Regions from separate parts of the Bradyrhizobium sp. 41S5 genome, predicted to be linked through region 3. Evidence: predicted binding sites of a transcription regulator. Region 3 holds the regulator's gene; each other region holds the start of a gene.
What was found. The regulator PhoB, encoded in region 3, activates phosphate uptake and scavenging genes when phosphate is short. The targets are predictions, from matches to a motif close to TGTCATNNANCTGTCAT.
Positions count from the first base shown of each region.

Region 1: HAP47_RS33265 (inorganic phosphate transporter) is a predicted target of PhoB. The motif match lies at 2,209-2,225, and genes of this name have one in related genera.
Region 2: pstS (phosphate ABC transporter substrate-binding protein PstS) is a predicted target of PhoB. The motif match lies at 2,207-2,223, and genes of this name have one in related genera.

Region 1 is NZ_CP083721.1:6,911,739-6,915,890, forward strand. Features, by position in the region: gene HAP47_RS33260 (Crp/Fnr family transcriptional regulator) at 93-461, opposite strand; gene HAP47_RS33265 (inorganic phosphate transporter) at 525-2,147, opposite strand; gene HAP47_RS33270 (DUF5413 family protein) at 2,418-2,852, opposite strand; gene HAP47_RS33275 (hypothetical protein) at 3,046-4,152, opposite strand, start outside.
Region 2 is NZ_CP083721.1:698,658-702,809, forward strand. Features, by position in the region: gene HAP47_RS03395 (alkaline phosphatase family protein) at 1-841, opposite strand, end outside; gene HAP47_RS03400 (tripartite tricarboxylate transporter substrate-binding protein) at 1,198-2,109, shown strand; gene pstS (phosphate ABC transporter substrate-binding protein PstS) at 2,302-3,312, shown strand; gene HAP47_RS03410 (TetR/AcrR family transcriptional regulator) at 3,511-4,152, shown strand, end outside.
Region 3 is NZ_CP083721.1:1,037,339-1,041,490, forward strand. Features, by position in the region: gene pstA (phosphate ABC transporter permease PstA) at 1-386, shown strand, start outside; gene pstB (phosphate ABC transporter ATP-binding protein PstB) at 383-1,204, shown strand; gene phoU (phosphate signaling complex protein PhoU) at 1,302-2,018, shown strand; gene phoB (phosphate regulon transcriptional regulator PhoB) at 2,149-2,859, shown strand; gene HAP47_RS04935 (GcrA family cell cycle regulator) at 3,100-3,612, opposite strand; gene HAP47_RS04940 (aspartate aminotransferase family protein) at 4,099-4,152, shown strand, end outside.

The DNA.
Region 1 (4,152 bases), 2.6 Mb from region 3:
GGCGGACGGGAATGTCCGCCGTTTTGCCTGCAACGATCAGCGAGAGGTTTTCGCGCGAAGCGTGAATTGGCGAGATGCTCTGTTCGCCTCGCCTAATAGACGCCCTTGTTCATCGTTCTGAGCCGCTGGGCCAGCGTCCTCATCACCTTCAGGGCAAAATGCGGTGTCTGGCCGACGAGGAAGAGGAACTGCTTTTCCGAGACCGGGACGAGCTCGACATCCGTGAGCGCCGTGGCGGTGGCACTCCTTGGCTCGTTGTCGATCAACGCCATTTCGCCAAAGATCGTGTCAGGCGCCAGCTCAGCCATGGTCTTGTTACCGACCTGAATGCGCACATAGCCGCTCTTGATCACGAACAGTTCGTTGGCTTGCTCGCCTTCGCGAAAGATAAGGCCGCCGGCGCGGACCAGGCGCGTTTCGATGTCGTTGCCCGTCAGAAGGCTGAAGCTTGCATCTGCCACTCGAAATTCCTTTCCCCGAATCCGGATGCAGATCTCCTACATCCGGTTGCCTTGCTGCTCCGGCTAAAACAAATGCGCGAAAACAAAGTAGAGCAGGCCCGAGATCAGCATCGCCACCGGCAAGGTCAGAACCCAGGCCATGGCGATGTTGCGGACTGTCGACCATTGCAGGCCGGATCCGTTTGCGGTCATGGTGCCGGCGATGCCGGACGACAACACATGCGTCGTCGACACCGGCAAGCCGTATCCGTCGGCGGCCGCGATGGTCGCAGCCGCCGTGATCTCGGCGCAGGCACCCTGCGCATAGGTCAGATGGGTCTTTCCGATCTTTTCACCCACCGTCACGACAATCCGCTTCCAGCCGACCATCGTGCCGAGACCGAGCGCAATGGCGACCGCAATCTTCACCCAGGACGGGATGAATTTGGTCGCGGCATCCAGCGAGCCCTTGTAGCGATTGAGCGTCGCGACATCGGCATCGTTCAGCCCATTGTCGCCGCTCTTCATGAGCAAGCGCAACGCCTCCGACACCAGGTACATGTCGTTGCGCGTGTTGCCGACGGCCTCGGCCGGGAATTTCGCCAGCGAACCGTACTGAACGACCTGGTCGCGGATTTCGCCGACGAGAACGGCAAGTGACGGATAGGTATCGTCGGTGAGTTGCCGAAGGGCGATGTAGTTCGTCACCGCCGGACGCGGATTGCCCGTCACCTTGCGATCAGCTCCCCTATCCTCGATCACCTTGCTCGCCGCCGCCGAATTCGCGGTGAATGCCGCGATCTGGCTCGCAGGCATCGCGCGGTTGAGCGCGTAAGCGGTTGGGACCACTCCGATCAGGATGAGCATGATCAGACCCATGCCCTTTTGACCGTCGTTCGATCCGTGGAAGAAGCTGACCAGGGTGCAGGTCAGGATCAGGATGCCGCGGATCCACCATGGCGGCGGCTGATCGCCTCTCGGCTCGCCGAACAGCGCCGGCGTTGCGCGCAACAGCGCGGTTTTCAGCCCGTAGAGCAGGATGGCAGCGAGCGCAAATCCGAACAGCGGCGACAACAGCAGCGCCTTGCCGATGCTGACGGCCTGCGACCAATCCACGCCGGAGGTTCCCTCCCGTCCGTGCATCAGGGCATTCGCGATACCGACGCCCATGATCGATCCGATCAGGGTGTGCGAACTCGAGGCAGGCAATCCGAAGTACCAGGTACCCACGTTCCAGATGATGGCGGCGATCAGCAGCGCAAACACCATCGCGAAACCGGCGCTGCTGCCGACCTGAAGGATCAACTCGACCGGCAACAGCGAGACGATGCCGAAAGCAACGGCACCGCTGGAGAGCAGCACACCGATCAGATTGAAGAGCCCCGACCAGACAACGGCAATGTGGGCTGGCATCGAACGGGTGTAGATCACGGTGGCGACGGCGTTCGCCGTGTCGTGAAAGCCGTTGACGAATTCGAAGCCGAGCGAGATCAACAGCGCCACGAACAGCAGCAGGAACGCGAGATAGGATGTCTTGCCGACGCCCGTCGCGCCAACATCCGCGTAGATGCTGTAGGCCACGAACAGCAGCGCGGCGCCGATCACGCCGAGATAGATGATGCCGGTGAGAGGATGAAAGCCCTTCTCGAGATTGGGCCCGCCGCTGCGCGCAGGCTCGATCGAACCAGGTAACGCCACATCGCTCATGCATCGCCCTCACGGCCGCGGGAGGACAAAAACGGCCATGTGACATTGGGACTACGTTTACATGACGCCCATGTGACAGTTCCATGAAAGGCAATGCGGCCGGCGCCTAATCAATTGACAAGATTTGCTATAATTACGCGAGCCGCAGCTCGCCGTGCGTTAGCCTGGCCCCTGTCCGGCTGCGATGCGCTCAATGCGCCGACCAGTCAAAATCGTCGATCGCGTCAAAAGCTGACGACTTCTGCTTTCCCCAAGCAACGCGTACATGCCCTAATGCTGGGATGCCGGCGTCGCCGGCACGTGCTGCTCCTCGGCATATTTGTGCGCCAGCCAGGACGTGATCACACCCGGGATGAAGCCGACCATCCCGTACAGGATGAACTGCACCGCACCGCTCTCGGAGCCGTGCGAGGCGTAGGTCAGCGCCGCGCCGACGAACGCTACGAGACCTACGATCAGCATCCGCACCGTCGGCGTGATCCGCCGCATATGCATCAGGATGTCGTCGACCGCGCCGAACATCAGCGACGGCACGATGCCGAACAGATAATTGTATTGCAGCGACTTCACGAACACGACGAGAAGCTTCGTCACCTCGCCGCCATTGGTCTCGGTCCAGTAGCCGGACTGATAGGTGGTCATCAGCAGCAACAGGAAGCCGCCGATGAACGGCCCGATGGCTGCGAAGATCAGATAGCGTTTCATGGCGTGCCCCTGCCCGACATCAGGCGAGTGTAACGCAGTCACGCGACGGTTCTAGGGAAAATCGAAAGCGCCCGGTAATGTTCCGGGATCTTCGCGTCGATGCGCTGCAACAGCCGGACTTCGCTGCGATACGGAATCACCCGGACTCAGCCGGGCGATGAGAGCGTGAGTACCGAGGTGAGCGTTGAAGCTGTTACTCACCCCATGCCGCGAAGGCGTCGTTGAAGGCGCGTTCGCCGGGGGCGCCCTTTTCGATCGCGATGATGGCGCGGCGCTGGTTGGTGTAGACCAGCGGCACGTCGAACCAGGAGCGCTCCTTCAAGAGCTGCAGATTGCGCGAGCGGTCGGCGTCGACGTTGGAGAGGCCGACTAGGAAGAAGCCGTCGGTGACCTTGACCGCGAGCCCGGCCAGCGGCGTGCCGCGCGCCTGCTCGTTGGACTTCATCAGGATGCCAGGCACGTTGCCGACGCCGCCATTGGCGAAGTCCTGCGGCAGGATGAAGGTCAATTCCGCGGTGTGGCTCGCCGGCAGCGATGAATCGGTGTTGCGGCGGAACGACATCGTCATCTTGAACTTGCGATCGGGGATGTCGATGTCGGCGCGCACGGCGATGTCAGGCTTCTGGTTGCCCGAGCCCTTGACCTGCTCAGTGCGCCAGACCACCGAACCGACATATTGCTTGCCCTTCGGATCCGACGGGTCCTCGTCATAGAGCACCACGCGCTGCGCCACCGGAGCGACCGGCTCGCCCGACGACGACGGCTGGCCGACGCGGTCGGTGATCTTCTTGCTCGAAGGCGTCGCCGTGGCGTCCTTCGGCGCCTCGACGGGGGCCGAGGATTTGAAGAGGCTGCTGACGAGGGTGGCGGCCTGCTGGTGGAACAGAAAGCCGGTGCCGACCAGGATCAGCAGGATGCCGATCGCGATCGCGGTCTTGAACGGGAACGTCGAACCGACACGCGGCCGCTTCGGCTCGCGCTCGGCATTGCTGACCCGCGAGCGTGGCGGCGGCGCCTGGGGCGGCTGCGGGGCGTAGCGCTCCGCCTCCTCGATCGACTCCTCGTGGGAATACGGCGCCTCGGGATCGCCGCCGCGGTTTTCGAGGCTCGGCTCAAGCCGGTCGAATTCCGGCGAGGGCGACGGCACGTTGGCGTAGGTCTTGCGCGCGTTGCGGCTGGCTTGCGCCGCGGCCCGGCCGAGATCGTCGGCGTCGGCGGTGATGTCGCGGAAGCCGCGCACACCGGGGGCTGCCGGCGGCGTCGGGGGCGGCGCGCCTTCCGGCCCACGGCGCGGCGCAGC
Region 2 (4,152 bases), 340 kb from region 3:
CGATCCAGTTCAACACCGCCTTCACTTTCAGCGAGTCGTAGGAGCGGACGCCGGTGTAGCTCGTGGTGTAGTCGTCGCCGGGCTGGGCGCCAGCGTCGATGGTGTCCTGCGAATTGATCTCCGGCGTGAAGAGCTCGTCGAGGCCCTTGCCCGACGGGCCCGCAAGGTCCTCATAGGCTGGATGCTTGTCGGACCAGGCCGTGCGCATTCCGGCCTCCTTGATGACTTCGAAGATCGTGTTGGTGCGCACGTAATCATGCGGATAGACCGGCACGCACTGGCCGTTCACGAGCTTGCGCTGCATGTGATCCGGATCGAGCTGGGTGTAGACCTGACCCAGCGTGCCGCCGGCGGTGTAATCGGCGACCAGCCCGCTGGAGTAATTGTAGGTCTTGTCGAGCGCTTCGAAGTTGGTGAGTTCGGTTCCCGCCGGGCCCACGCAACCGGGGTCGCTAAGACCCTGGCTGGTGTAGAAGGCCTTGGCCGGATATTCGGTGCGATCATAGCTGTCGTCATAGAACAGGCCGCCGCCCTTCGGCGTGGCGCCCGTGACCTGCGCGAGCATGCCGGGAAAGCTGTCGGATGGCGCGGTGGTATAGGCGTTCGGATAGACGACGCCCTTTCCGGTGAGCTGGGCGAAGTTGCCGCCGGGGCGGCTTTCGACCCAACGCTTCAAATCGACGGCGTGCATGCCGTCGACGCTGATCAGCAGGACGTGCTTGTAGCCATGTCGCTGCGAATGGTCATTGTCGTCATCCGCTTGCGCGACGGCGACGCCGCAAGCCAGCATGGCCACCGCGATCGCGGCGGTTGACAGGAAATAGTCACGAAAGCCATTCATGAGTTCGCCCCTTCATTTTTCGGTGAATTTGAAACCGCCTGCGTTGGCAGCGACAACTTGTCGCGGTCAATTGACGGCGGGATGACGCTTTCTTGCGAGTTCGATGACCGCGGTGACCGGCATCCAATGATCGCCGGATTTGCCCAATTTGGGCTACGCGCCGGTCGGACGACGCCGCGCAACGGCAAGTTTTGCCGTTCAAACACGGACATCGCATCTCTGACGTCTTACGCTGGACCGCGCGACACTGCCGGCTCTATGAGAGCATGAGGAGAACGCGCATGCCCAACATGTCTCGCCGGCCATTCCTGCAACTCGCGCTCGGCGCGGCGACGCTGCCGCTTGCTTCCCGCGGCATGCGTGCGGAGACGCTTGCGCGCCCGATCACGATGATCGTGCCGTTCGCCGCTGGCGGGCCGACCGACGTGCTGGCGCGGATCCTCGCCGAATATATGCGCAATACGCTCGGCCATCCTGTCATCATCGAGAATGTCACGGGCGCCTCCGGCACTGTCGCGGGCCTGCGCGCCTCGCGCGCGGTGCCGGACGGCACCACGCTCACGATCGGGCATTGGGGCACGCATTGCCTGAATGGCGCGATCTATCAGCTGCAATATGACGTGCGCGAATTCGCGCCGATCGCGCTGATCGCGAGTGGACCGCAGCTCATCATCGGGCGCCCCGATCTGCCGGCGACAAATCTGAAGGAGCTGATCGCCTGGCTCAAGACCAATGGCGACAAGGCGACCGCCGGCACCGCGGGCCCGGGTTCGGGCGCGCATGTCGCGGGCGTGTTCTTCCAGCAGCTGACGGGCACCCACTTCTCGTTCGTGCCGTATCGCGGCGCCGGTCCCGCGCTGAACGATCTGATGGCCGGGCATATCGACATCATGTTCGATCAGGCCTCCAACTCGCTGCCGCAGGTAAAGAGCGGGACCGTGAGGGCCTTTGCGGTGACCGCGTCGTCGCGGCTCGCATCGGCGTCGGATATTCCGACTGTCGACGAGGCTGGATTGCCGGGACTCTATATCGCCTATTGGCACGGCATCTGGGCGCCGAAGGGCACGCCGCCCGATATCGTTTCGACGCTGTCGAAGGCGGTGATGTCGGCGCTCGCCGAGCCCGTCGTTCGGCAGCGCTTCGCCGAGCTCGGGCAGGAGATCCCGTCACCGGACAGACAAGGCCCTGTCGCGCTGCGCGACCATCAAGCCGCCGAGGTCGAGAAATGGTGGCCGATCGTCAAGTCGGCCAACATCAAGGCGGAATAACTTCCAGCACGACGCTCCGTCAAACTCAGGGGAACCGCGGCAGGCGGTATCCCGCGCGGTTCCGAACTTTTGACGTAGGCCGAAGGTTACGGACCACTGTCATCCCATCGTCATGGACCTCCGAAAAAACGTTGCGGCTGCTTACGAGAGCATCGAGCGCGCGAGACCTCTCGCGTTTCCACGGAGATCAATATGAAATTCGTCAAGACAATCGTGGCCGCCACTGTGGTGGTCATGGCGACGCCGAGCTTCGCAGCCGACATCACCGGTGCCGGTTCGACATTTATCTTCCCTGTGCTCTCCAAATGGGCCGACGCCTACAAGAAGGATTCAGGCAGTGGCGTGAACTACCAGTCGATCGGTTCGGGTGCCGGCATCAAGCAGATCGAAGCCAACACCGTGACCTTCGGTGCCACCGACGCGCCGCTGAAGTCCGACCAGCTGCAGAAGGACGGTCTTGCGCAGTGGCCGATGATCATGGGTGCGATCGTTCCGGTGGTGAACCTCGAGGGCGTAAAGGCCGGCGATCTGGTTCTCGACGGTCCGACGCTTGCCAACATCTTCCTCGGCAAGATCACGAAGTGGGATGACGCCGCGATCAAGAAGCTCAATCCGAAGGCCAAGCTGCCGTCCGAGGCGATCTCGGTGGTTCATCGCGCCGACGGCTCGGGAACGACCTTCAACTTCACCGACTATCTGAGCAAGGTCAGCCCGGACTGGAAGAGCAAGATCGGTTCCGGCACCGCGGTCGAATGGCCGGTCGGCGTCGGCGCCAAGGGCAATGAAGGCGTCGCGGGCAACATCGCGCAGGCCAAGAACTCGATCGGCTACGTCGAGTATGCCTATGCCAAGCAGAACAAGCTGACCTACACCGCGTTGATCAACAAGGCGGGCAAGACCATTCAGCCGACCAACGAAGCGTTCCAGGCTGCGGCGTCGAACGCCGACTGGACCAGTGCGCCCGGCTACTACCTGATCCTGACCGACCAGCCGGGCGACAAGTCCTGGCCGATCGTCGCTTCAACGTTCATCCTGTTGCACAAGGATGCGACCGACAAGGCAGCCTCGAAGGAAGCGCTCAAGTTCTTCAAGTTCGCCTTCGAGAAGGGCGCCAAGAGCGCGGAAGAGCTCGACTACATTCCGATGCCCGACAGCGTCGTGAAGCAGATCGAGAAGACCTGGGCTGCTGACGTCAAGAGCTGAGCTGCTCCTTTCGGATCCGCTCAATGACATGAAGCCGGCGTCGATTGACGCCGGGTTTTTGTTTGCCGGTTGGCCGCCACGCTCACATTCGCGGCATTTCCGCTATCTATCTGAATATTAAGTATTTTTAGATTGCGCCCTGAGATTTAAACGTGAATTCGCCAAATTATATGTTCGTCCGAACATATTTGGTGTCCGATGATTGGAACGACGACTGCCGCCGCGCCGCCGGCCTCGCGGCCCAAGGGACGCCGCAGCAAGGACATGCCAGACGGCCGCCAGGCGCTGCTGACCGCGGCGACCGAGGCCTTTGCGAGTCTCGGTTTCGACGGCGCCGACCTGCGCAGCGTGGCCGCGGCGGCGGGCGTCGCGCCGAATCTCGTGCGCGTCCACTTCGGCAACAAGGCCGCGCTGTGGGAGGCCTGCCTCGACCGCATCGTGGTGCTTGCGATGCCCGTGATGGCCGAGGTGCATGCGATCGCGACCGACACGAACCGCTCGCTGGGCGACCGGCTGCGCGATCTCATTATCCGCGTCGCCACGTTCTACGTCGCGCATCCGCAGGTGCGGAATTTCGTGGTTCGCCACGGCGCGGAGGCGCCCGAGCGCTCCACGCTGGTGACGAAAAAGCTGCTGCGCCCGGCCTATGAGAGCGCGCGCGAACTGTTTCAGGCCGGCATCGCGGCGGGCATCATCCGCAGCAGCCATCCGGCGCTGTTCTTTGCGTTGCTCAATGCGGCGCTCAACCAGCCGCCGGCGTTTGCGATGCTGCTCGGCCGGTTCGCGCCCGAAATCGATCCCGCGACGGCGTGGACCGAATTGCTCGACACGACGGTCGCA
Region 3 (4,152 bases):
TGCGCACCACCGAGGACATGCTGCTGCTGGTGCCCAATCCGCTGCGCGAGGCGGCCTCCGCGCTCGGCCTGCCGCGCTCGCTGGTGATCAAGCGGATCGCTTATCGTGCTGCGCGTAGCGGCTTGATCACCGGCGTGCTGCTGGCGACCGCCCGCGTCGCCGGCGAGACCGCGCCGCTGCTGTTCACCGCGCTGTCGAACCAGTTTTTCAGTTGGGACTTGACCAAGACGATGGCCAACCTGCCAGTCACCATCAACAACTTCGTGCAGAGCCCCTACGCCTACTGGAAAGAGCTGGCGTGGAGCGGCGCACTGCTGATCACATTCACCGTGCTCGCGCTGAATATCGGCGCGCGTATCCTTGGTGCCGAAAGGGCCGCAAAATGACCGAGCTCTCCGTTTCAACCAGTAACCCGAGCCACGTTGCACCGCATACGCCGCTGCCGGAAGCGCCGCCGAAAGTCACGGTGCGCAACCTCAATTTCTATTACGGCGAGCACCACGCGCTGAAGAACATCAACCTGACGCTGGGCACCAACCGCGTCACGGCGTTCATCGGTCCGTCGGGCTGCGGCAAGTCGACCCTGCTGCGGATCTTCAACCGGATGTATGACCTTTATCCGGGCCAGCGCGCTACCGGTCAGCTGATGCTGGACCAGACCAACATTCTCGATCCCAAGCTCGACCTCAATCTGCTGCGCGCGCGGGTCGGCATGGTGTTTCAGAAGCCGACGCCGTTCCCGATGACGATCTACGAGAACATCGCCTTCGGCATCCGCCTCTACGAGAAGATCTCGAAGTCCGAGATGGACGACCGGGTCGAGAAGGCGCTGCGCGGCGGCGCGCTGTGGAACGAGGTCAAGGACAAGCTGAACGCCTCCGGCCTGTCGCTTTCCGGCGGCCAGCAGCAGCGCTTGTGCATCGCGCGCACCGTGGCGGTGCGGCCCGAGGTGATCCTGTTCGACGAGCCGTGCTCGGCGCTCGATCCGATCTCGACCGCCAAGGTCGAGGAGCTGATCCAGGAGCTCTCCGAGGACTACACGATCGCGATCGTCACCCACAACATGCAGCAGGCGGCGCGCGTCTCCGACAAGACCGCGTTCATGTATCTCGGTGAGCTGATCGAGTTCGACGACACCAACAAGATCTTCACCTCGCCGAGCGATCGACGCACCCAGGACTACATCACCGGCCGGTTCGGCTAGAGCATGATCCGGAAAAGTGGGCACCGGTTTTCCGATCGGATCATGCGAAACTGAGGACACCAAATCATGATCCTCGGGATCATGAGGGAGACAAGCGATGGCTTCTGAACATACCGCCAAGGCATTCGACAGCGACCTGCAGGAGTTGACCCGCCTGGTCGCCGAGATGGGCGGCCTCGTCGAGCGGATGATTACCGAGTCGGTCGACGCGCTGATCCGTCGCGACGTCGCGCTTGGCAAGCGCGTGGTCGCCGCCGACATCGAGATCGACAATCTGCAGCGCGTCATCGAAGAGCGCGCGGTGCTGACGATCGCCCGCCGCCAGCCGATGGCGATCGACCTGCGTGAAATCGTCAGCGCGATGCGCGTGGCCACCGACCTCGAGCGGATCGGCGACCTCGCCAAGAATATGGGCAAGCGCGTCGCGGCGCTGGAAAGCGATTTCCAGCCGCTGAAGCTGATCCGCGGCCTGGAGCACATGACCGACCTCGTGCTGTCGCAGGTCAAGTCGGTGCTCGACGCCTATGCCGCGCACGATCTGCCGGCGGCGATGAACGTCTGGAAGGGCGACGAGGAGGTCGATGCGATCTGCACCTCGCTGTTCCGCGAGCTGCTGACCTACATGATGGAGGATCCGCGCAACATCTCGTTCTGCATACATCTGATGTTCTGCGCCAAGAACATCGAGCGGATCGGGGATCACGCCACCAATATCGCCGAGACCGTGTTCTACATGATCGAGGGCCAGCAGATCACCGACAAGCGCCCGAAGGGCGACATGACCAATTTTGCCACCACTGTGCCGGGTACCTAGGACATGATCCGCGAGCGCGGAGCCGGATTGTCTTCACGACAAGTCGTTTCCGCGGGGATTATGCTCAGGAAAGTAAGCGTTTCGGTTTGCGTCTGGGCAACGGATCACCACAGAGAGAGAACTTGAACCGATGAGCGCACGCATTCTGGTAGTCGAAGACGAGGAAGCGCTGACGACACTGTTGCGCTACAACCTCGATGCGGAAGGCTACGATGTCGAAACGGTCGGGCGCGGCGACGATGCCGACACCCGCCTGAAGGAGCGCGTTCCCGACCTCGTGGTACTGGACTGGATGCTGCCGGGCCTGTCCGGCATCGAGCTGTGCCGCCGCCTGCGGGCGCGGCCCGAGACCAAGCAGCTTCCGATCATCATGCTGACCGCGCGCGGCGAGGAGAGCGAGCGCGTGCGCGGGCTTGCCACCGGCGCCGACGATTACATCGTCAAGCCGTTCTCGGTGCCGGAATTGCTGGCACGGGTGAAGGGCCTGCTGCGCCGCGCGAGCCCGGAGCGGCTTGCGACCGTGCTGACCTATGGCGACATCGAGCTCGACCGCGAGAAGCGCCGCGTGGCGCGCTCGGGACGTCCGATCGATCTCGGTCCGACCGAGTATCGGCTGCTCGAATTCTTCCTCGAGCATCCCGGCCGCGTGTTCAGCCGCGAGCAGCTGCTCGACAGCGTCTGGGGCCGCGACATCTATATCGATGAGCGTACCGTCGACGTGCACATCGGCCGCCTGCGCAAGCTGCTCAATCCGGGCCGCGAGCAGGATCCGATCCGCACCGTGCGCGGCGCCGGCTATGCGCTCGACGACCGCTTCGCGAAGGCCGAGCCGCAGCCGTAAGGCCTGCATGGCAACCTCAAGCCGCAACACGGCGTCGTCCCGGCGAAAGCCGGGACCCATACGCCGCGGCCGCCGCAATGGGCACGCGGCCAGACGGCTTTCTAACAATACGCATTCGGGGTTACGGGTCCCGGCTTTCGCCGGGACGACGCTGGTGGATAGTTCCGCGCTACGATCACACAAACAAATCCCCGCTTTCGCGGGGATTTGTTTTTGCAGTCCAGGCAGTTTCCCGAGTGCTTACTTGATCTGTGGCTTGGCCGACGGCCGGCGGCGATCGGCGGCGGGCTGGTAGGCGACGCGCGAGTGATGCGCGCAATAGGGCAGGCCGGCGAGCGCCTTGCCGCCGCAGAAGAAGAATTCCGGGCTTGAGGGATCGCCGACCGGCCAGTGGCAGGTGGCCTCGTTGAGCTCGAGCAGCGACAGCCGCTGGCTCATCGGCACCACGTTGTCGAAGGAGATCGGATCGGGCTCCATCTCGACCTCGAAGGCGTGCGCCAGCGCGGTGTTGCCGCGCGACACCGGGCGCGCCACCCGCATCATGTGCTGGGCGGGACGGGCCTTGCGCTGCCGCGGCGCAGCCGTGGAGGGGGCCTTGGCGCGGCCGGAGAGGCCGAGCCGATGTACTTTGCCGATCACGGCGTTTCGCGTCACATTGCCAAGTTCCGCCGCGATCTGGCTGGCCGAGAGGCCGGATTCCCAGAGCTTCTTCAGCTGCTCGACGCGATCGTCGGACCAGGTCAATACAGTCATCGCATTCTTCCTTTCGCATGGCGCCGGCCACTCATCGGAGCGGCGCTGCGAGCCAATCTGGACAAATATCCCTGCGGCCAGAATCCCTTAGCCCTCGCCGGGCACGGTGTTGCGCCCGAACGTTTACGCGTGACACGAAGGCTACTTAGAGGGTCCAGTACTGCCGCACGAGATGTCGTACCCGACAGGCCAAACGCTACAATATGGCGTGACTCTGGCGCAAGAGTCCGCGGCCGTGCGTCCACATGTTCCCGCAAAGTTAAGCATTGCTGTGAGGCTTTTCCACCGCTCCGGATTGCGCTGGTTTCGCATTGCAGGAAGGCCAGCAAAGGCCGGCTCCTGGCGATTGACACTTACCGGCCGCCGCATAGAATGTCCCGCACGTGCCGCCCGCAAAGGCGGCCGTTTTGTTTTCCGAAGCTGGCGGTTGCTGCGTAGGCGTCAAGGCGCGCGGCGATTGACGGTTTCAAACCGGCAGTGAACGCCATGACCAACGCCTCGTCGCATCTGCTCCCCGTCTTCGCCCGGGTCGATCTCGGC